One region of the Bacillus sp. Pc3 genome, then DNA from elsewhere that is predicted to be linked to it. Evidence: riboswitches for the same ligand, from Rfam matches in the RefSeq annotation. Region 1 holds a riboswitch; each other region holds the start of a gene.

Evidence for each region. Region 1 has a riboswitch for thiamine pyrophosphate ahead of SB24_RS07010 (TIR domain-containing protein). Riboswitches for the same ligand answer to the same signal wherever they lie in the genome.
Region 2: it holds a riboswitch for thiamine pyrophosphate, as region 1 does, so the genes downstream of both, tenA (thiaminase II) here and SB24_RS07010 (TIR domain-containing protein) in region 1, are expected to answer to the same signal.
Region 3: it holds a riboswitch for thiamine pyrophosphate, as region 1 does, so the genes downstream of both, thiC (phosphomethylpyrimidine synthase ThiC) here and SB24_RS07010 (TIR domain-containing protein) in region 1, are expected to answer to the same signal.

The regions. Positions count from the first base shown of each region.
Region 1 covers NZ_CP010406.1:1,520,588-1,528,181, reverse strand. The annotation lists gene SB24_RS07040 (flavin-containing monooxygenase) at 1-270, shown strand, start outside; gene SB24_RS07035 (hypothetical protein) at 369-1,004, opposite strand; gene SB24_RS07030 (dihydrodipicolinate synthase family protein) at 1,310-2,104, shown strand; gene SB24_RS07025 (hypothetical protein) at 2,248-2,451, shown strand; gene SB24_RS07020 (Cfr family 23S rRNA (adenine(2503)-C(8))-methyltransferase) at 2,603-3,652, shown strand; gene SB24_RS07015 (hypothetical protein) at 3,762-4,142, shown strand; TPP riboswitch at 4,230-4,333, shown strand; gene SB24_RS07010 (TIR domain-containing protein) at 4,411-4,875, shown strand; gene SB24_RS07005 (thymidylate synthase) at 4,872-5,882, shown strand; gene SB24_RS07000 (class I SAM-dependent methyltransferase) at 5,879-6,637, shown strand; gene thiD (bifunctional hydroxymethylpyrimidine kinase/phosphomethylpyrimidine kinase) at 6,652-7,470, shown strand; gene SB24_RS06990 (HAD-IIA family hydrolase) at 7,479-7,594, shown strand, end outside.
Region 2 covers NZ_CP010406.1:936,502-944,095, reverse strand. The annotation lists gene prpE (bis(5'-nucleosyl)-tetraphosphatase PrpE) at 5-754, opposite strand; gene SB24_RS04045 (monovalent cation:proton antiporter family protein) at 983-2,827, shown strand; TPP riboswitch at 2,881-2,989, shown strand; gene tenA (thiaminase II) at 3,077-3,784, shown strand; gene tenI (thiazole tautomerase TenI) at 3,762-4,379, shown strand; gene thiO (glycine oxidase ThiO) at 4,363-5,472, shown strand; gene thiS (sulfur carrier protein ThiS) at 5,469-5,672, shown strand; gene thiG (thiazole synthase) at 5,669-6,439, shown strand; gene thiF (thiazole biosynthesis adenylyltransferase ThiF) at 6,436-7,446, shown strand; gene thiD (bifunctional hydroxymethylpyrimidine kinase/phosphomethylpyrimidine kinase) at 7,469-7,594, shown strand, end outside.
Region 3 covers NZ_CP010406.1:1,197,442-1,205,035, forward strand. The annotation lists gene SB24_RS05365 (ABC transporter permease) at 1-757, opposite strand, end outside; gene SB24_RS05370 (ABC transporter substrate-binding protein) at 859-2,580, opposite strand; gene SB24_RS05375 (FbpB family small basic protein) at 2,583-2,762, opposite strand; gene SB24_RS05380 (FAD-binding oxidoreductase) at 3,020-4,375, shown strand; gene thiC (phosphomethylpyrimidine synthase ThiC) at 4,416-6,188, opposite strand; TPP riboswitch at 6,310-6,420, opposite strand; gene SB24_RS05390 (Type 1 glutamine amidotransferase-like domain-containing protein) at 6,470-7,168, opposite strand; gene SB24_RS05395 (Na+/H+ antiporter NhaC family protein) at 7,255-7,594, opposite strand, start outside.

The sequences.
Region 1 (7,594 bases):
GGAAAGCAAAATGAAATCATTTTTAAAGATTCATCTTCATTAGAAGTAAACAATATCATTTGGGCAACTGGTTTTAAGAATCCGCTTTGTTGGATGAAAATAGAAGGTGTTTTGGATAAGGAAGGCCGAATTATACATCACCGGGGTGTTTCAGCTGTGGAAGGATTGTATTTTATTGGTTTACCTTGGCAGCATAGGCGAGGTTCAGCGCTGCTTCAAGGTGTAGGAAATGATGCTGAATACATTGTAAAACAAATGAACGGCGGATAGACAGAGGAGAGCAGTAACTTACGTGTTTACTGCTCTTTTTTGTGTTGAATAAGTCCGGTTATGTGACTGTGTAAAGCCGAAAAAATCTTTTGGCTTAATTAATAAGAAGATCCCTGACTCATTGATTGTGCAACATTCTGACGTACCTCCCTAGCTAACTGCGCGGCACGTAAGGAAGCCTGCCAAATAGCCGGACTCACTGCAGATTGACTGATGGATAATGCCTGTTGTGTGGCTGGAACCATTGGTCTTAGGAGATTTTCCGCCTCGTCTACAGATGACGCGTATTGGTGACCGGCTGCTCTTCGCAGGTCTGCTATCGCTGCGGGGAAGTTTGACCATAGACGAAGTATTGAATTCATGCAGCCTACCATAAGAGGAAAATGAGGAGCCCGGCCTTGTCCGGCGGCGAGAAGCTCTGCTGCGCCTAAAGCGGAATAAACGTGATAGCTCAACGGAGTAAGATATTTCGCGTGTACAGTATGAAGTTCTCGTAATCCCCAAGTGTCTGGAAGAAATCTGAATTCTGAACTCATACCGCATCCCAGAGCGAGTGCTCTGCTGACAGCCTGCAAGTGTTTCACTACCGCAGCCATTGATTGTTGAAAGGAGGATGAGTGTATTGGAATTTGTTGAATCGCAGATAAATGGCTTCGCATTTTATGATTTGCCTGACTTAAATCAGGCTGCTGTCTGTAATCATATACATAATACGGATAATAATAATAATACATATCTAAACTCCCTTTATGAATGGCTTTTAGGAGCAGGATATGCACCCAGATTGTTTTTGATAAGGGCATGTGCCTAAATGAATCCGTCAAATGTTGTTGAGTCTGAATATTTTAGCCCGCCAAAACCAATGGGTAAAACAGTTAAGGCCGAAGCTATGAAGCAGGCTCTCTTTGCCTGCTTTTTTTGTGTGTCGGCCTTTACATCTGACATGTAAAGTTATCTGAAACTGTATCTTTTTAAATGTCAGACAGTGTTATATGATACTCTGCAGATATTCAAGAATATGTACTTGGAGGACATTCTCATGCGAAATTTTAATGTTGCTATCCCTACGCCTTTTCATGAAGATGAAAGTTTATATTTAGAAGGATTTGATGCTATTGTCGAACATTTGAAAAACAGCGGTATCCATTCGTTACTCATATGCGGCACGACTGGTGAACAGCATTCACTCAGCATAGATGAGCGTCTTCAGATCATTGAGTATGTTCATCAGCGAAAATTTGAAGATGTTGAACTGATGTTCGGTGTTTCAGCCGTAAGAACCATTGATGCCGTCAAACTGATGAAACACATCGAGAAAACCAATATTGATTCTGTACTGATTGGTTTTCCTCCTTATATAAGACCGACACAGCAGCAAGCCGTTTATTACGTTGACGAACTTCTCAGTCATACCTCTAAAGAGGCTGTGCTTTATAATAACCCCGGCCGGACCGGTTTTAATCTGAGTGAGAAAGCGCTTAAAGACTTAATAAGCCGGCATCCCGGGATAAAGGGGCTGAAAGAAGGAGGAGACGTTCTGCGTCATAAACAAACAGAGTTCCCTGATCACTTTATTTTGTTTGCGGCAGGAGACGTTGAATTTCCGAAGATGCTGAGTAACGGGTGTAACGGCCTGTCAAGCATGGCCGGAAATGTCTATCCTGAAGAAATCAGAGAAAGCTTCAGCAGCTTATCAGAAAATAAACCGATTAATCTGGATCGAATAAACGATCTGATTGCTGAAGTGACAAATCATCATACTGTCATGAATATAAAAAATCACTATAGGAAGATTGGGATTCAAGCAGGCAGCTGCCGGTCACCCATTATATAAGAAATGTTCCGTCGCGGATAAGTGAAAAATGTGATCAGCGCGCTTTCTGTACTTGGATTAGGCTTAATAAGCAAGTTGTATAATACTGTCATTAGCGGGGGCGTAAGCATTTGTTTAGCTTTACATAAGGGAAACCTTATGATATGGTGATTATTGCTAATATTGACAAGAAAGAGGTGAAAGCGATGATAACGATTTATGGAATTTTGTATGGTAAAAATGCAAAAATTGGAAACATCTTGGCGGACAAAGGGAGCAGTCTGTCCTTTTTTAAGCCAAATCACCATACAAAAACAGTTATCGGTGCTTTTTCTCTATGTCAAATAAACGATAATCCAATGACATAATGTCCTTGTTTATTTGTGCATGATGTTATTTAAGCGTAACACCGATAATTGTGTCGGTGTTTTTTTGTGCCTGATTTTAAAAAAAGGTTAGATTGATAACTCCCTTCTATTTACTCAAACAAACAAGAGTATTATGGAAGGATGAGAAAACATGCAACAAAAAAACAAGTATATAAGAATCCAAGAGTTCCTGAAGCAAAATAAATTTCCTGATTTTAGAATGAATCAAATCAAAAATGCTGTATTCCAAGGGAGAATAAATCATTTCAATGAAATAACGGTTCTTCCTAAATCCTTGAGAAAATTGTTAATAGAGGAGTTCGGAGAGTCAATTATAAATATTGCTCCTTTAAAAGTGCAGCATTCTGAGCAAGTTACAAAAGTCTTATTTGAAATTTCAGGAGACGAAAAAATAGAAACGGTTAATATGAAATATAAAGCCGGTTGGGAGTCATTTTGTATATCCTCGCAGTGCGGCTGTCATTTTGGCTGTACATTTTGTGCAACAGGAGATATTGGTTTAAAACGCAATTTAACGTCAGATGAAATGACTGACCAAATTTTGTACTTTCACTTAAAAGGACATTCAATTGACAGTATTTCTTTTATGGGAATGGGAGAAGCATTAGCGAATGTACAAGTTTTTGATGCTTTACATGTGCTTACAAATCCGGAGTTGTTTGCTTTAAGCCCTCGCAGGTTATCTATTTCGACCATAGGTATTATTCCGGGCATTAAAAAAATCACTCAGGATTATCCGCAGGTCAACCTGACGTTTTCATTACATTCTCCTTTTAATGAACAGCGAAGCAAGTTAATGCCGATTAATGAACGCTACCCGTTATTGGAGGTAATGGACACATTAGATGAGCATATACGTGTGACCTCAAGAAAAGTTTATATTGCTTATATTATGCTGCCGGGAGTTAATGATTCTATTGATCATGCGAATGAAGTAGTAAATCTTTTAAGAAGCAGATATAAGAGAGGGAACTTGTTCCATGTAAACATCATTAGATATAACCCGACTGTTAGTTCACCTATGAGATTTGAAGAAGTAAATGAGAAACAAGTTGTAAATTTCTATAAAAAATTAAAGTCAGCAGGAATTAACGTGACCGTCAGAAGTCAATTTGGCATTGATATAGATGCTGCTTGCGGACAATTATATGGAAATTATCAAAAAAATAAGAACCAATAAATCAGGTGCAGAACTCGGTTTGACTTCATATTATTTCATTTGATAACATAAAATGGTTATTGTGGTTGAAAAAAAGATACCCGTTTTTATAAAAAAAGGAGTCATAACGTTGCTGAAAAGGTTTTTTCTTGTTTTTCTTACGCTGATGATGTCTATATTTGCTGTATTCGCGGCTGCTGAAGAGTCTCCCGGCGATCGTGTCATTTCTTTTGACGAGCCTATGATTTTATTGATCTCACTCGGAATCATCTTATGTTTGTTCATTCCGCCATTCGTCATGTCCTTTTTTGGCAGTTTGGTTGTGAGAATCATATCCGGAGTCTATCAATGTTTTATCGTCCTCACGTTTGCGGGCCTCATTCCGATTGGATTTCTGATTCCCAATGGCTTTTTGACAATTCTTGCTGCCGTACTGGGGACTTTGGTCAGTTCAGCGAGTGTTGCCGTGACCTTATTCGTTGGCAGGAAAAAAGAGGCCGGAAGGTTTTAAAACTAGTGGGTAAGCTGCAATATTGAAGGGAAAGTCATTGTTTGACTATTTATATGGAATAGCATAGAATTAAAGTAAATATTTATAAAAAGTCACTAGGGGAGCTTTAATAGCTGAGAAGAGACAATACGTCCTGACCCTTTGAACCTGATTTGGTTAATACCAGCGTAGGGAAGTGAAAAATTAGAGAGATTCTTTATCTTATCTATATTTAAGCCACTTTCCATAGAGGAAAGTGGCTTTATTTATTTTGAAAGGGTGATATGAAGTGGCGACTAAAAAAGTTTTTCTGGCAGGGCCTTTTAAAAGTTTAGTAGATGAGAAAACTGGATTGATGAGTACGTATGAGAGGGGAAAGCTGGAATCATTAATTTCCTTTTTTGAGAATGAAGGATGGCTGGTTCATAATGCTCATAAGCGGGAAGGGTGGGGGAAAGATTTCATGACACCCCTTCAATGCACTAAAATTGATTTTGATGAAATAAGTACTTGCGACCTTTTTGCAGCATTTCCCGGATCACCCGCTTCTCCTGGAACACATATAGAAATTGGATGGGCTTCCGCCTTGAAAAAAAAGATCGTGCTATTTCTAGAAAAGGACAAGGATTATGCTTTCTTAATTCAAGGGTTACATGCAGTGGCGGATGTTGAGTACATCAGCTATAAAGATACAGATGATTTAATAGAGAACATTAAAAATACCTTTGCAGCATATAAGGCGGAATCTCAATGAGAAAGAGAACTTTTCATGAAGCATATACGGAAACGCTGTATGACATCTATCACAACCCTGAATTTTTCAATTCACCGCGCGGACAAAAAAGCAGAGAACAATTGAACTACCATCTGACTTTGGAAAATCCAATAGAACGTGTTACTTATTTATCCTCAAGAAAAACCAATATCGTGTTTAATTTTGCTGAAGTGCTATGGTATTTATCGGGGAGTAACGACTTAGATTTTATCAGTTATTACAATAAAAAAATGCCCTCATATTCAATGAATAAAAAAACATTAACAGGCACTGCGTACGGGCCTAAAATATTTGAATTCGGAAATGCAAAACTAAATCAATGGAATAGAATAAAAAATCTTTTGACACAAGAAGATATTGATTCAAAAAGGGCATTTATTCAAATATTCGATGCTTCGGAACTCTTCGTTTTAGAAAATATAGATGTTTCCTGCACAATCGGTTTGCAGTTTTTTGTGAGGGAAGGCGAATTATACATGTCTTCTGTCATGCGTGCAAATGATGCTTTTCGCGGGATGATCAGTGATCTTTTCTCATTTACCTTCATGCAGGAATTAATGGCCAGAGAACTGCGTGTAGAAGTCGGAGAATATTTTCATAATGCGGGATCAATCCATATTTATGATTCAGATCATGAATGGGCGAAAACGGTGCTTGAAGAAGCTGAAAATTACCATGATATTCCGGAATTTGAATTCCCGAAAATGCCTGAGGGAAATAACTGGCCGTCCATTGAAACAGTCTTAAAGTACGAAGAATTACTTAGGAAAGATCAAATTTCTATGACTAAAAACGATATTGAAATGCTTGATTTACCTGATTACTGGAAACAGATTCTTTTCCTTTTCAGTATATACCAGCATATTGCATATAAACGTGATATGGATCATTCTCTATTTCAAAGTTTACTTCCTGTATATCAATTTTTCGTCAGGAATAAGTGGCTTCATTATTTCTCAACTGAGCAAAAGGAGGAAATTCAATGAAAACTTCATGGAAAGAAGACAGTGTTGCTGGTAAATTCGATGCTTATAACGACGTTTTAGAACAAACGTTAGGTTTTGAGTTTGTTTTTCGTACTTTTGATAAAGCGGAGATTAAAAAGGTGCTCGATTTCGGATGCGGTCCAGGAAAGGTAGCTTATAGGCTGGCTGACAGAATAGGCTGCAATGTGATCGCAGTCGATGAATCAAGGAAGATGTTAGATATAGCAAAGGCAAAAAGACAACATCCTCATGTGGACTATCATTTAATTGAACACGATAATCTTTCCTTCTTACCAGATCACTCAGTTGATGCTGCAATGGCCTGTTATGTTTTTATTAATACGGATAGTGACCAGCGTATCAAAGGTATCATAGATGAAATTTTTCGTGTGTTAAAACCAGGAGCTTCATTTGTCATACTCGATACGAATCCTGATTCAACCGGAATTGAATTTTCAACCTTCCGCAATGGAATACCGGGGAAAGAATATTCTTACGGAGAAGAAAGAAATGAATGGCTCCATGTTCCCGGACAAGCAGATTTAATTTTAAATGATTTTCATTGGCCGAAATCAATGTATTATAAACTATTAACTCTTGCAGGTTTTGAAAATGTAACTTTATCAGAACCAACGTTAAACGATATTGACCAAGAGCATGTAAAAGCCATAGAGAAAGAGTTTCAATTTAATAATTGGAAATGTGAAAAGGAATATCCGCCTTTTGTCATTTTTAAAGCAGTGAAACCTGCCTGAAGGAGGAGTGTAAGTTGACGGATATTTATAAAGCGCTTTCGATTGCTGGGACTGATCCTTCCGGAGGGGCGGGAATTCACGCGGATTTAAAAACATTTCAGGAACAAAAGGTATATGGAATGGCAGTTATTACATCAGTTGTTGCACAAAATACACTTGGTGTGAAAAGTTTTGAGGAGATGTCTCTTCAGAATATATCTCAGCAAATAGACTGTGTCATGGATGATATAAAACCGGATGCTGTCAAAACCGGTATGCTTGCAAGTATAGGAATTATTGAATTGCTGGCAGAAAAGTTAAAAGACGCAAATATTCAATCGTATGTGATGGATCCGGTTATGATTGCTAAAAGCGGACATCATCTGCTCCATAAGGACGCCATTGATCATTTGAAGAAATTATTAATACCCCAAACAACTGTTATTACACCGAACATTCCGGAAGCGGAAGTAATCATCGGCAAATCAATCGAGACTGTACAGCAGATGCGTGATGCGGCGAAAGAAATAGTGGAGGTATACGGGGCAAAAAGTGCTGTCGTAAAAGGGGGGCACCTGAACGGAGAAGCCCGTGATATTTTGTACTTTGACGAGGACTTCGAGGAATTTGTTTCTCCCCGCTTTGACACAAAGCATACTCATGGAACAGGCTGTACGTTTTCAGCTGTGATAACTGCAGAGCTGGCAAAGCAGCACAGCATACCGGAATCAGTGGCAACTGGAAAGGAATTCATTTCAGCAGCCATTAAACATCCCTTAGGAATCGGGAAAGGACAAGGCCCTACAAATCATTTTGCGTATCGCTCAACTATTAACCAAGAGACAACCGCTTAAGGAGTGTTATGATGATCTCCGAGAATTATGATGTATTTTTATTTGATTTAGACGGAGTGATATATATAGGAGATAAAGCTTTACCAGGAGCTGTGGCCTCTTTAAAACGACTCCGTGAAGAAAA
Region 2 (7,594 bases), 580 kb from region 1:
TTTTTTATGCCTGCCTTCCGTGATCCTCGCGAAATCGTGAGGCATCATAGGGCATTGAGCTTTCCACAGAGACGGTTTCATGCTCTGGAAAGCGAAAGCCTGTCAGTTGATTGCCGAAGACGCATCCTGTATCAATGTTGATTGTACGGTTGACGATCCGGGGGCGTTTTACCGGGGTATGGCCGTAAACAATCCATGCCTTGCCTTCATAAGCGGCGGCCCAGTCTCTTCTGACGGGTCTGCCGTCGGGATACGTTTCACCCGTGATATCGCCGTACAGAACAAATTCTTTTACCTTACGCGAGTATTTACCGATATCGTCAGCTTTTATGCCGGCGTGAGCGACGACGAGATCGCCCTTATGTAAAATGTCATAAAGCGGCGCTGACTCATATAAGCGGATGAATTGTCTGGAGACTTCCGTTCTGTCGGCGGGAGACAGCTCTTTCAGTTCGGCTGCCGTCGTTTCCAGTCCGTGCATCACTTTTACGGGGTTTCCTTTTAAGTAACGATACAGTTTGTTGCAATGATTTCCCGGGACATAACGGACGGCTCCTTTTTCATATGCTTTTGCCACAAAACGCATCACTTCTACGGATTTTGGGCCTCTGTCCGTTAAATCCCCCGCAAAGACAAGCGTCCTGCCTTCAGAGTGAACGGGCGTTCCGTCTTTCACTTCATATCCGAGCTTTTGCATTAACGCGATCATTTCGTCATAACATCCGTGTATATCGCTGATGATGTCGTAAGCCATTCGTGTCAGCCTCCTTATTAACGGTTTTTTATTTATTATGGGGCTAATTCCTATACCTAATTACGCTGTTTTTGCACAAATTAAAAAAAGAATTGAAGAAATAAAGCCTTATCACTTTTTTTTCGCGTTCAGCCTTGTTAGAATATGCGTTATGTTTTTAAAAAAAAGTAAGGTTTCGCCCGCTTAAAGCGGGCTTTTATAACCCTTGTTTTAAGGAGGTATTTACGAATGGAACACACATCAGTCGCATCTTTAGTCGTCGTTCTGATCGTCGCTTTTTTGACGCCGCTCCTTTTACATCGGTTTAAGCTCAGCATCCCCGTCGTCGTCGCGGAGATCATCATGGGGCTTATTATCGGAAAAAGCGGCCTGAATCTTGTCGTTCAGGGAGACACGTGGCTGGAGACGCTGTCTGTTCTCGGCTTTATCTTTTTAATGTTTTTAAGCGGCTTGGAAATTGATTTTTCTTCATTTGAGAAAGGGAAGAAAAAACAATTCCTTCCGAACGGCAAGGAAGCGCCCAACACGTTTTCTGCCGCACTGATTATCTTTTTCGGCATCTTTATTTTATCATTGCTGCTGTCCTATGCCTTTGTATTAGCCGGTTTTATTCAAAACGCATTTTTAATGACGCTTATTATTTCGACGATATCACTCGGTGTGGTGGTCCCGACTTTAAAGGAAGAACGGATTATGAACTCCAATATCGGCCAGATCATCCTGCTTGTCGCCGTTATCGCGGACTTGGCTACGATGATTCTGCTCGCTTTCTTCTCTTCTCTTTACGGAGAAGACAGCGGAAATATGTGGCTTCTGTTGATTCTCTTTGCCGCGGGGGTCGTGCTGTATTTCTTCGGCAGGATCTTTAAACACCGTTCATTTGTGCAGTCGATGTCTAAAGGCACCGTGCAGATCGGCACGAGAGCCATTTTCACACTGATTATCGTGCTTGTCGCTTTATCGGAATCTCTCGGGGCGGAAAATATTCTCGGCGCGTTTTTGGCAGGCGTTCTGGTATCGCTTCTGTCTCCGAATAAAGAAATGGTGGAACAGCTGGATTCCTTCGGCTACGGGTTTTTAATTCCGATCTTTTTCGTCATGGTCGGGGTGAAATTGGACATTTGGACGCTCTTCCAAGATCCGAAAACGTTAACGATGATTCCGCTGCTTCTGCTTGCGCTGTTTATCAGCAAGATGTTCCCGGTGTTTTATTTAAAGAAATGGTATGACAATAGAACCGTGTTTGCTTCGGGCTTTTTGCTGACGTCCACGCTGTCGCTTGTTATCGCGGCGGCTACGATCGGAGAAAGGCTCCACATTATCAGCGCCAATATGTCCGGCGCGCTGACTTTAGTTGCGGTTATTGCCAGCATCATCACGCCGATCGGCTTTAAGAAATTATACAAACGGCAAAGTGCGCCGCAGGAAAAAAAGCGCATTACATTTATCGGCGCCAACCAAATGACGCTTCCGGTTACGCTGGAATTGCCTGAGGAGGAATATGAAGTACGGGTCGTCCATGTGTATCAGGAAAATGCCGGGGAAACGCTTGCGGAATCCGTTTTTTCGGTTGACACGATTTCTGATTACGAGCCCGGAACGCTTGAGTCGCACGGTATTTTCAAAACGGATATTCTTGTCGTGGCGACGGGAAATGAAGATGTGAACGCTGAAATCGCCTTAATAGCGAAAGAGAAAGGGACTGAGCGTATCATCGCAAGCGTCGGCTCGGTTGAGCATGAAACAAAACTGAAAGAAGAGGGCATCAGTATTTTTTCTATCCTTCTGTCTACAAAGACGCTCTTGCGCGCATTAATTGAGGCGCCGGGCGTGATGAGCCTCCTGACGAATGAGGAGTCTTCGTTATATCAGATCAATCTGGAAAACCCGGCGTATAACGGCATCATTCTGCGAGAATTTCCGCTGATGGGCGATGTGATTTTCGTCCGGATTTTCAGAGGTGTGGACAGCATCGTTCCGCACGGAGACACGCGGCTGAAAACAGGAGACCGTCTCATCGTCACGGGCTCGCGCAACTACGTGTCGGAACTGAGAAAAATCCTTGAAGCTTGACCAAATTGCAATTCGTGATAATATAGAAGGCATAACAAATAAATCAATAATCGTATGACCACTAGGGGTGTCCTTCATAAGGGCTGAGATAAAAGTGAGACTTTTAGACCCTCATAACTTGAACAGGTTCAGACCTGCGTAGGGAAGTGGAGCGGTATTTTTTTGGGGTTCCTTTTATCCATTTAAATTCCAAACCACTTTTCCGATGCGGGAAAGTGGTTTTTTTATTTTAACAGGGGGGAAGACATGATGACATTTTCTGAAGAATGCAGACTGGCGGCTGCCGAATGGTGGGACGGAAGTTTTGTTCATCCGTTTGTAACGGGAATCGGTGACGGAAGCCTGCCGATAGACCGTTTCAGCTATTACGTGCTGCAAGATTCCTACTATTTGACGCATTTTGCAAAAGTTCAGGCGTTCGGCGCCGCATATGCCGAAGACTTGTTTACGACGGGCAGGATGGCGGGCCACGCTCAAGGGACATATGAAGCGGAAATGGCGCTGCACCGCGAGTTTACGGAGCTTATAGGGATTACGGAAGAAGAGCGTGCGGCATTTAAACCGGCACCGACCGCCTATTCTTATACGTCTCATATGTACAGATCGGTGATGAGCGGCAATTTTGGAGAAATATTAGCTGCGCTTCTGCCCTGTTATTGGCTTTATTATGAAGTCGGCGAACACTTAAAGGAGTGCAAACCGGAGCATCCGATTTATGAAAAATGGATCGGTACATACGGCGGAGACTGGTTCAGACAGCAAGTCGAAGAACAGATCAGCCGTTTTGACGAGATTGCTGAAAACAGCACAGAGGACATCCGCGCGAAAATGAAAGAGAATTTTGTGATTTCAAGCTATTATGAATATCAATTTTGGGGAATGGCCTATCAAAAAGAAGGCTGGTCCGAGAAGGGCGGAAAAGAGGTGGAATCTTTTGGAGCTGCACGCGGTAACTGATAATCGCAAACCCGTTGCCGAGCTGGCCGAGGATATTCTTTCGATTCAGCGCGAAGTAAGCTTTATCCATATCCGTGAGCGGGATAAAACAGCGGGAGAGATCATGCAGCTTTTGTCCCTTTTGAAAAAGGGCGGTGCGGATAAGGACAAATTGATCATCAATGACAGGGCGGATATCGCGCTTTTTGCCAATATACACCGTGTTCAGCTTCCGTCCCGCAGCTTTTCCGTAAAGCAGGTGCGAAGCAGATTTCCCCATCTTCATATCGGACGTTCGGTTCATTCGCTGAAAGAAGCCATCCAAGCTGAAAAGGAAGATGCGGATTATGTGGTGTTCGGCCATGTATTTGAAACCGAATGTAAACAAGGACTTGAAGCAAGAGGCATCAGCCTGCTTTCAGAGATCAAACGCACGCTTTCCATCCCCGTCATCGCAATCGGCGGAATGACACTGCAGACGATCGGACACACAAAGCAGGCGAAGCCGGACGGAATTGCCGTCATGTCAGGCATTTTCTCAGCTGAAAATCCTGAGGAGGCGGCAAAACGGTATGCACGCGCGGTAAGGGAGGCCGATTATGAAGAAGCACTATGATACGGCGGTGATCGGCGGCGGAATTATCGGGTGCGCCATTTCTTATGAGCTGGCGAAGACGCAGCAGAACGTTGTCTTGCTTGAAGCCGGAGAAGTCGGCCGAAAAACGACAAGCGCTGCCGCGGGAATGCTGGGCGCTCATGCGGAATGTGAAAACCGGGATGCGTTTTTTGATTTTGCCATGCACAGTCAAAGGCTGTATGAAGCGGCGGGGCAAGAGCTTGAGGAAGCTTGCGGCATTGACATCAGGCGCCATAACGGCGGAATGCTTAAACTGGCGTATACCGAAGAAGATATCGCCCGTCTGCGGAAGATGGATGATCTACCTTCCGTCACCTGGCTTTCAGCGGAAGATGCCCTTGAAAAAGAGCCTTACGCTTCAAAAGACATTCTAGGCGCAAGTTTTATAAAAGACGATGTCCATGTCGAACCGTACTATGTTTGCAAAGCGTATGCAAAAGGGGCGCGGCGCTATGGCGCTGACATATATGAGCATACACAAGTCACCTCCGTAAAACGAGTGAACGGAGAATATTGCATCACAACGTCCGGCGGGGATGTCTATGCTGACAAAGTCGCAGTTGCAAGCGGTGTATGGAGCGGCCGGTTTTTCAGCCAGCTCGGCTTGGGACAGCCTTTTTTTCCTGTAAAAGGAGAATGCCTTTCCGTGTGGAATGACGATACCCCGCTGACCAAAACCCTTTACCATGATCATTGTTATGTCGTCCCGAGAAAAAGCGGCCGGCTTGTCATCGGCGCCACGATGAAACAGGGCGACTGGAGCGATACGCCTGACATCGGAGGAATTGAGGCCGTCATTGCAAAAGCGAAAACCATGCTTCCCGCCATCGAACATATGAAAATAGACCGGTTTTGGGCGGGACTCAGGCCGGGAACAAGAGATGGAAAGCCGTTTATCGGGCGGCATCCTGAAGACAGCGGGATCATATTCGCCGCCGGCCATTTTCGGAACGGCATCCTGTTGGCGCCGGCAACTGCTGAAATGGTGCGGGATATGATCCTGGAAAGACAGATTAAACAGGAATGGGAAGAAGCGTTTCGAATTGATCGCAAGGAGGCTGTTCATATATGATCCTTCAGCTGAACGGAAAACAAATTGATTGGAATCAAAATGAGGGGACGGTTCAGGATTTGCTTGAATCGTACCAGCTTGATCAAAGAATCGTAGTTGTGGAGAGAAATAAAGAAATCATTGAAAAAAAGAATTATGAAAAGACGAGTTTGTGTGACCGCGATGTCATAGAAATTGTCCATTTTGTAGGAGGCGGATGAGGATGTTAACAATAGGCGGAAAACAGTTTCAGTCAAGATTGCTGTTAGGAACGGGAAAATATCCGAGTTTTGAGATTCAGAAAGAGGCGGTGGCCGTCTCGGAATCAGATATTTTAACCTTTGCGGTGCGGAGGATGAACATCTTTGAAGAGTCTCAGCCTAACTTTCTCGAACAGCTTGATTTGTCTAAATACACGCTTCTGCCGAATACGGCCGGCGCCGCAACGGCTGAAGAGGCGGTCCGAATCGCAAGGCTTGCCAAAGCTTCAGGGCTTTGTGACATGATAAAAGTAGAAGTCATCGGATGCAGCCGGTCACTTTTGCCTGATCCGGTTGAAACGCTGAAAGCATCAGAACAGCTGCTCGAAGAGGGATTTATCGTGCTTCCGTATACGTCAGATGATGTCGTGCTCGCAAGACGTCTTGAGGAGCTCGGAGTGCATGCCATTATGCCGGGCGCTTCCCCGATCGGTTCCGGTCAGGGAATTTTAAATCCGCTGAATCTTTCCTTTATCATTGAACAGGCGAAGGTGCCGGTCATTGTCGATGCCGGCGTCGGATCTTCAAAAGACGCCGCCTACGCGATGGAGCTCGGGGCAGACGGCGTGCTGTTAAATACCGCTGTGTCAGGCGCTGATGATCCGGTCAAGATGGCCCGGGCGATGAAGCTTGCCGTAGAAGCGGGCCGCCTTTCTTATGAAGCCGGGAGAATTCCGGTGAAAGATTACGGAACTGCAAGCAGTCCGCGAGACGGTCTTCCGGTATGACGGAGAGATATTCCAGACAGGAGCTGTTTCAGCCGATCGGTCCCTCCGGCCAAGAGAAGCTCCGGTCGTCTCATGCCGTGATTATCGGCGCGGGTGCGCTTGGGACGGCAAGTGCGGAGATGCTTGTCAGAGCAGGGGTCGGGAAGATAACGATCGCTGACAGAGATTATGTGGAGTGGAGTAATCTCCAGCGCCAGCAGCTTTATACCGAAGACGATGTCAGACAGGAAATGCCGAAAGCCGCGGCGGCTGAAAAACGGCTTCGATCTATAAATAGTGATGTAGAGGTCGAGGGATTTGTCATGGATGTCACTGCGGAAAACGCACCCGGATTGATTCGTGACGCCTCCCTCATCGTGGATGCCGCCGACAACTTCGAAACAAGACTGATTGTGAATGATGCGGCTGTGCAGAAAGGGATTCCCTTTCTGTATGGCGCCTGTGTCGGCAGCTACGGGCTCTCTTTTACCGTCATTCCCGGTGTAACGCCGTGCCTTCATTGTCTGCTTGAGACATTGCCTTTAGGCGGTATGACATGCGATACGGCGGGAATCATCAGCCCGGCTGTATTGCAGACGGCCGTTTTTCAGGCAGCAGATGCGCTGAAGCTGTTAACGGGCGGATCTATCGAGCATGTTCTCCGTTCCTTTGATTTATGGAAAAATGAACGGTCAGAAATAAACGTCGCCCGTCTTAAGTCGGCTGATTGCCCAAGCTGCGGCACAAACGATTTTCCGTTTTTATCCTATGAAAATCAGACAAAAGCGGCGGTTCTGTGCGGGCGGAACACGGTGCAGATCAGAACGGGGATCTCCGAGCAGGTTGATCTGCAAAAACTTGCGGGACAGCTCAGACGGACAGGGCTTGATGTTTCAGCCAACCCGTATTTAATTTCGTTTTGCACAGACAATTTCAAGATGGTACTGTTTCGTGACGGCAGAGCATTAATACACGGCACAAGTGATATCAGCAGAGCGAAATCCTTTTATCATAAATGGATCGGATAATGCGAAAGGAGAGAAAAACATCATGAGCATATGCAAAGCATTGACGATTGCCGGATCAGATTCAGGAGGCGGCGCCGGTATACAGGCGGATCTCAAAACCTTTCAGGAGCTCGGCGTTTTCGGGATGTCAGCCATTACAGCGGTAACC
Region 3 (7,594 bases), 320 kb from region 1:
TCTGTTCAATAATGATGGCTCCGGAAAACAGTCCCGGCAGTTCAAAAGCAAGCAGGGTGATGGCCGGAATGAGCGCGTTTTTCAACGCATGTTTCCAGATGACGGTGCGCTCTTTCAATCCCTTCGCTCTCGCCGTTCTGATATAATCCTGTCTGATCACGTCCAGCATGCCGGAGCGGAAATACCTTGTCAGCGAGCCGATGCCGAGCATAGATAAAATCACGACCGGAAGAATCATATGTCTGGCGGCTTCAAGCACGTACGAAAAACCTGTACTCGTGCTTCCGGTATCAATCATCCCGCCGACGGGCAATATTTTCAAATCCACCCCAAACCACTTAATAAACAGAAGGCTGATAAAAAAAGACGGGAACGCCATGGAAGCAAAAACAAGAAACGTCACGATCCCGTCAAACCATGAGTATTTCCTGACAGCGGATATGACACCCGTTATCATCGCGGCTGACCATGTGACAAGCAACGCCAAAAACGCGACAAAAAACGAATTCCAGACATATTTCCGAAGCAGTGACAGGACGTTCTCCTGATATTTCAAAGAAAACCCAAAATCTCCGCTGAGCACATTTCCGAGCCATGTCACATAGCGCTGCCAAATCGGCTGATCCAGCCCGTAAAGCGCTTTTAACTCCTGCGCTCTTTCAGGAGTCAGGTTTACATTGGAATCAATATAGTCGCCCGGCAGCATGGCGAATAAGAAAAAAATAATAAAGGACGTACCGAATAAGATCACAAGCATTTGAATGAATCGTTCTGCGGCATACCGTTTCACAAAAAGCCCCTCCTTTCCGCTGAAAGGGCAAAATCCCCAGGATGCACCGGGTATTTTGCCCAACCGTTCTATTGAATTGAGACATTTGAGAGACTTGAACTGATTCCAGAATAATTGTCAGGCTCAAGCCCTTTTATTTTTCCGCTGACCGCCCTTGCACTCTGACGGTAATGAATCAGAATGTAAGGCGGGTTTTCCCCGAGCTCCCGGTACAGCTGGTGATAAATCTCTTTTCTTTTGCTGATATCAAGCGTGCCGGCTCCTTTCTCTATCAGCCGGTCCGCTTTCGGATTGGAATACCCCGTTACATTATTGGGATGGCCGGAAGCCAGCTTTTCCACCGTGTCATTCGGATCAAGAATCTGCGAGGTGGAAACGGCGGCAAGGTCATATTGTTTGTCATTTATTTTCGCTACTTCTGTATTAAAATCCATCACTTCCGGTTTTAATGAGATTCCGATGTCCGCGTAATTTTCTTTCGCGATCGGGATGAAATCATCATCCGCTTTAGACGTGTAATAGCTGATTTCAAGCTTTTTGCCGTTTTTTTCACGTACACCGTCTTTGCCCGTTTTCCAGCCCGCTTCATCGAGAAGCTTTCTGGCTTTTTCAGGGTTAAACGCGTATCGATTGACATCTTTGTCATCATAAGCCCACGAAACCGGAGACACCGGCACATTCGCGACTTCTCCGTAGCGTTTAAAGCGGACATCGACGATTTTTTGACGGTCAAGTCCGTAAATAAGCGCCTGGGACACTTTCTTATCTTGAAAAGGCGGACGCTTGTGATTGACGTACACAAGCCCGTAATCATTCACGACAGATACGCTTATATTGGCAAAACCGAGACTTTTTAAATGCTGAACCGTATCATCATCAGGTGAAAAAGAAGCGTAATCTAGGTCACCCGTTTCAAACAGCTGAAGGGAAGTTGACGGATCGATAATTTTATAAATCAGCTTTTCGGTTTTTGGTTTTCCGGCATAATAGTGTTCATTAGCCTGATAGCGTATTTCCTGTCCCGGAAGATATTCTGTAAATTGATAAGGTCCCGCTCCGAGCGGTTTGGCATAAAGCTCTTTTAAATAGTCCAGTTTGCCGAATTGATATTTCTTTCCGTAGTAGGCTTCTGACAGCACCTGGCCGCCTAAAAGAAGCAGCGACTTCGCACTGACTTTCTCAGTCGTGATTTGAATGGTTCTGTCATCAAGGAGGCGAATGCCCTCTATCGTCTTTGCCTTTCCTTCTTTGTAAGCCTTACCGCCTTTAATATAGGCCATGGTGATATCTTCATAGCCCGCGTATGCAGGATCATGCAGCAGTGTTAAAGTGAATGCGGCATCCTTTGCGGTCAGCGGTGAACCGTCGCTGAAAACGAGATTTTTTCTTAAACGGAACGTGTATGTAAGCTGATCTTTGGAAATTTTCCAGCTTTCCGCAAGAGCCGGGGCAGGCTTCCCCGTTTTATCCAGTTTGACTAACGGTTCAAAAATAGGATCTGTCGCATTTCCGTCCCAGCCGTTTTCGTAAAAGTACGGCAGAAACACACCGCCCGGCGCGGAAATCCCAGCAACAAAAGTGTCAGTTCTGGCTTTCGATTTAGCGGGAATGGCCGCCGGATGAGAAGCTTTAAATTCCTTTGTCTTGACATGGGCAATACGTGTTTCTTCCTTTTTATCCACCGCAGATGACGGTTCTTCCCCGGCGCTCCCTAACGCGCACCCTGATAACATGATGGATACCGACAGCGCGAGTACCGTTGTTTTTATCCTCCATTTTCTCTCCTTCATCTTTATCGAACCCCCGCATGCTTTTCATCTATCTTTATATAAATCTGCTCCATCTGTTCCTCATTTCTCATAATCTCCCGTTTGTTTTTCTCTACAAGCAGTTCGAAATTCAATGTGTATTTTCTGTACTTTTTTCGTTTTTTGCTCTTTTTGCGTACATGTGATACCTTTTTTAACGCCACTTTTATCCCTCCGCTTTTCATTTCATTCATGACTTTCACGCAAAAAAGGCCCTTATCTGTTTAAAAGATAAGAGCCTTCGGTGATCCGATCAGCCATCGTTTGGAAATATGTAATGATTATGTTAATTCATACAATCCCTACCTGTCAACTATAATTTAAAATATCGTTTCCTTCCGGGGGTTTTCCTCATACACTCTCTCATTTTTCCGCATATGCTAGAAAACATAGCAGAGTACAAGTGAAAGTGAGTGAGAATGTGGAAAAGACAACATTGACCGGTCGCATCGTCAAAAAAGATGACCCGGACTATAATGCTGCAAGAACCAATATCAATTTAAGCCTGCAAAGATATCCAGACATCATTGTGTTTTGTCAAAACAAACATGACGCCCTCAATGCGGTGAGATGGGCACGTGAGAACAATGTGCCTTTCCGTATCAGAGGCGGAAGACACAGCTACGAAAATTTTTCCCTGTTAAATGACGGACTAGTCATTGATCTCAGTGAAATGAAGAAAATAAGAGTAAATGAGGATAAGCGGCTGGTCTCGATTGAAGCGGGAGCCGAATTGGGGGAAGTCTACCGGACACTCTGGCGGTACGGCTTGACCCTTCCTGCGGGAACCATTGCGAATGTGGGAATCACAGGGCTGACGCTCGGGGGAGGAATCGGATATTTAACAAGGACAGCCGGACTTACTTGCGATCGTCTCCTCCAGCTCGAAATGATCATAGCGGACGAAAAAGCGGGTGCTGACTTGATCACAGTCAACCGCTCAAAGCACTCTGATCTATTTTGGGCATCTCAGGGCGGAGGGGGAGGCAACTTCGGCATTGTCACATCCATGATGTTTAAAGCCGTGCCGATCTCGTGCGTGTCTGTTTTTTCTGTCACTTGGGGCTGGGATGATTTTGAGGAAGTATTTAACACATGGCAGCGCTGGGCTCCATTTACAGACAACCGGCTTACCTCATCAATTCAGTTTTGGCCTAAGGAAGTAAACCGCATAGAAGCGCTCGGTCAATTTACCGGGACAAAGGATGAGCTGAAAGAACTGCTGGCTCCGTTAATGAAAGCGGGAAAACCGGCAAGCGGCATGGTCAAGACAGTGCCATTTATTAAAGCGGCAGCCTTTTTTAACAGCCCGGGAGGCAATCAGCCGCAAAAGATGAAGCGGTCAGGATCCTTTATTGAAAAACCATTATCAACACGCGCGATTTCCACTTTAAAGCGCTATTTAGAGCACGCTCCGAACGAAAACGCCAGTGTGTGGCAGCAATCTCTCGGCGGGGCGGCCGGACGGATCGCTCCTGACCAAACGGCATTCTACTATCGCAACGCAATCATTGCCCAAGAATATATTACAACTTGGACATCTGCTGAAGAAGAAAGACAAAATGTCCGCTGGATCGAAGGACTGAGAACGTCCCTATCAAGAGAAACGATGGGAGATTACGTGAATTGGCCTGATAGAGAAATCAGAAACTGGCTGCAAACGTATTACGGAGAAAATGTTCACCGCCTCCGTCAAGTCAAAACGAAATACGATCCGGAAAATATATTCCGCTTTGAACAGAGCATTCCGCCGCTTCGCCGTTCACCGTTTTTCTAAAAAAGATGAAGATGGGCAAACTCCATCTTCATCTTTTCTTTTATTGATATAAACGGCTTCCCTTCTCTGCAAACTCTTTTGCTTTTTCTTTCAGCCCTTCGTTGACGGCCTCGTCTTCAGTAAGTCCGTTTTCCTTCGCATAATCACGAATATCCTGAGAAATTCTCATACTGCAGAACTTCGGACCGCACATCGAACAGAAGTGAGCCGTTTTTGCGCCTTCAGCCGGCAGCGTTTCATCATGATATTCCATTGCTCTTTCAGGATCAAGCGACAAATGAAATTGATCACGCCACCGGAATTCAAACCGCGCCTTAGACAGAGCATCGTCACGGATCTGTGCACCCGGATGCCCTTTAGCAAGGTCTGCGGCATGTGCCGCGATTTTGTACGTGATGACACCTTCTCTTACATCATCACGATTCGGCAGCCCCAAATGCTCCTTCGGCGTGACATAGCAAAGCATCGCCGTCCCGTACCAGCCGATCATCGCCGCGCCGATTGCTGAAGTAATGTGGTCATAACCCGGAGCGATATCCGTCGTTAATGGTCCGAGCGTGTAAAAAGGCGCCTCTTTACAAATTTCCAGCTGCTTGTCCATGTTTTCCTTAATTTTATGCATCGGCACATGACCCGGTCCTTCGATCATCACTTGCACATCGTGCTTCCACGCAATCTCCGTCAATTCTCCGAGAGTTTCCAATTCCGCAAACTGCGCTTCATCATTGGCATCCGCAATCGAACCGGGGCGAAGCCCGTCACCAAGAGAAAAAGCGATATCATAGGTTTTCATAATTTCACAAATGTCTTCAAAATGCGTGTACAGAAAGCTTTCCTGATGATGAGCCAGGCACCATTGCGCCATAATTGCCCCGCCGCGGGATACGATTCCCGTCGTGCGTTTAGCCGTTAACGGGACGTAACGAAGCAGTACGCCGGCATGGATGGTGAAATAATCCACGCCCTGCTCCGCCTGCTCAATCAATGTGTCACGATAAATGTCCCACGTTAAATCCTCGGCAATGCCATTTACTTTTTCAAGCGCCTGATATATCGGCACCGTCCCCACAGGCACGGGGCAGTTGCGGATAATCCATTCACGCGTCGTATGAATGTCTTTTCCCGTGGATAAGTCCATCATCGTATCGGCGCCCCAGCGAATCGCCCACGTCATTTTTTCGACTTCTTCTTCGATAGAAGATGTAACAGCCGAGTTGCCGATATTGGCATTGATTTTCACATGAAAATTCCGGCCGATAATCATCGGCTCGCTTTCCGGGTGGTTGACGTTAGAAGGAATAATCGCCCGGCCGCTCGCCACCTCTTCCCTGACAAATTCGGGAGACACATGCTCACGTATTGCGATAAACTCCATTTCCGGCGTAATGATGCCTTTTCTCGCATAATGCAATTGTGTTACATTTTTCCCCGGCTTGGCCCGAAGCGGTTTCCGCTGTAGGCCGGGGTATTCGGCGGCACGGCCCTCTTTTTTATAGCCGTTGTCTTCAGGTCTCACGGTCCGGCCGTTATATTCTTCTACATCTCCGCGCCCGGTAATCCACTTTGTGCGGAGCGCCCCCAGCCCTTCATGAATATCAATCTGTACATCTGGGTCTGTATACGGCCCGCTCGTATCATAAACACGGACCGGCGCATTCTCCTCTTCCCCGAATGCCCCCGTAGTCGCACTCAGGCTGATTTCCCGCATCGGCACTCGTATATCGGGCGAAGAACCTTCTGCATAAACCTTTTTACTGCCGGAAAAACTCGACATAATGGAAATGTTCGCTTGCTGTACTGATTGATTTTGCATACAAATCTCTCCTTTATCATTTGAATAACAGAACCAAGCTCAGCACCAGCACAAAAAAACCGGGTTCAAAGAAGAACCCGGTTTTGCAGTCAGAAAGAAACTATTATTGTTTTCATCAACAATAATAAAACCTTTACTTCCCCACGCTGGTACGAACCAGATCAGGTCCAAAGGGTTAAGAAGCCGCCGCTTCTCTCTCAGCCCGCTCAGACGGGCACCCCCAGTAACTATTGATTTCGCTCTCATCGTAACATAAGTTGTGTACAAAAAAAAGCATATTATCAAAATTCAGATAACGGTAAGGTCATAAGCTCTGTTTCCCGAACGCCTTTTTCGGTATTAAAAACCCGATAACCCTTTGCGGTTTCCCGGGAGGAGACAGCCCGGAACAGCTGACCGTCTTTATAATGAAGCGCAGCGCCGTCATCAGCGGCATAGCCCTCCCTGAGTTTCTTTTCTGAAATCAGACGGTGATACACCGGCCGGCGCTCCGCTTCTCCGTCATAGTGCGGACAAAAGCTTCCCCGCAAAAATCCTAAAGCTCTTAACTCTCTCAAATCTCCAGCTGAATCCGTCACTCCTTCTTCATACCAGCAAATCGCCCCGGCGCTGAGACCCGCCAACATGATGCCGTTTTCCCAAGCCTCACGAAGAATAAGGTCAAGCCCCCACTCTTTCCATAAGACAAGCATATTGCGCGTATTTCCGCCGCCGACATATATAATATCTTTCTTCATGAGAAAGGATCTGAGATCAGAACCCGGCGGTTTAAACAGCGACAAGTGATCCGGCTCACACCGCAGCTTTTGAAAGGCCTGATAAAACCTGCCGATATAATTCTCCGAATCTCCGCTTGCCGTCGGCAAAAAACAAATTTTCGGCTTTGACCGCGCCGACTGCTCTAAAATATACTGATCCAGCACAAGATGATCCGGCTCCATGGAAAAGCCCCCGCCGCCCATTGCAATAATCTGCTTCAATGTCATCACCTCTTTTTTCCTCTAGTATAACAGCTCATAAAAAGGCGTTACCCCCCATTCCGGATACCGCCTTTAAAAAGTATTTGTTATCTGAAAAATGAAAACGCACCGTATAACACAACGGAGATCCCCGCGGCGATAAGCGCCGGAACAAGCTTCGAACGGGCATACTTCACAACATCGATCCCCAACACCGTACAGGTTGTCACCGTATTATCACTGAGAGGAGAAGCAAACGCTCCAAATGTTCCGCTCGCAAACACGGCCCCGATCGCTAATAATAAACTGGTATGTGACTGTACCGCCAGCGTTACGCCGAGCGGCATTAATAGCCCCCAAGTCCCCCAGGATGACCCGATAAAATAGGATATAACAGCCCCCAGTATAAAAAGAGACGGCGCAATAAACATATGAGGGATCCATGAC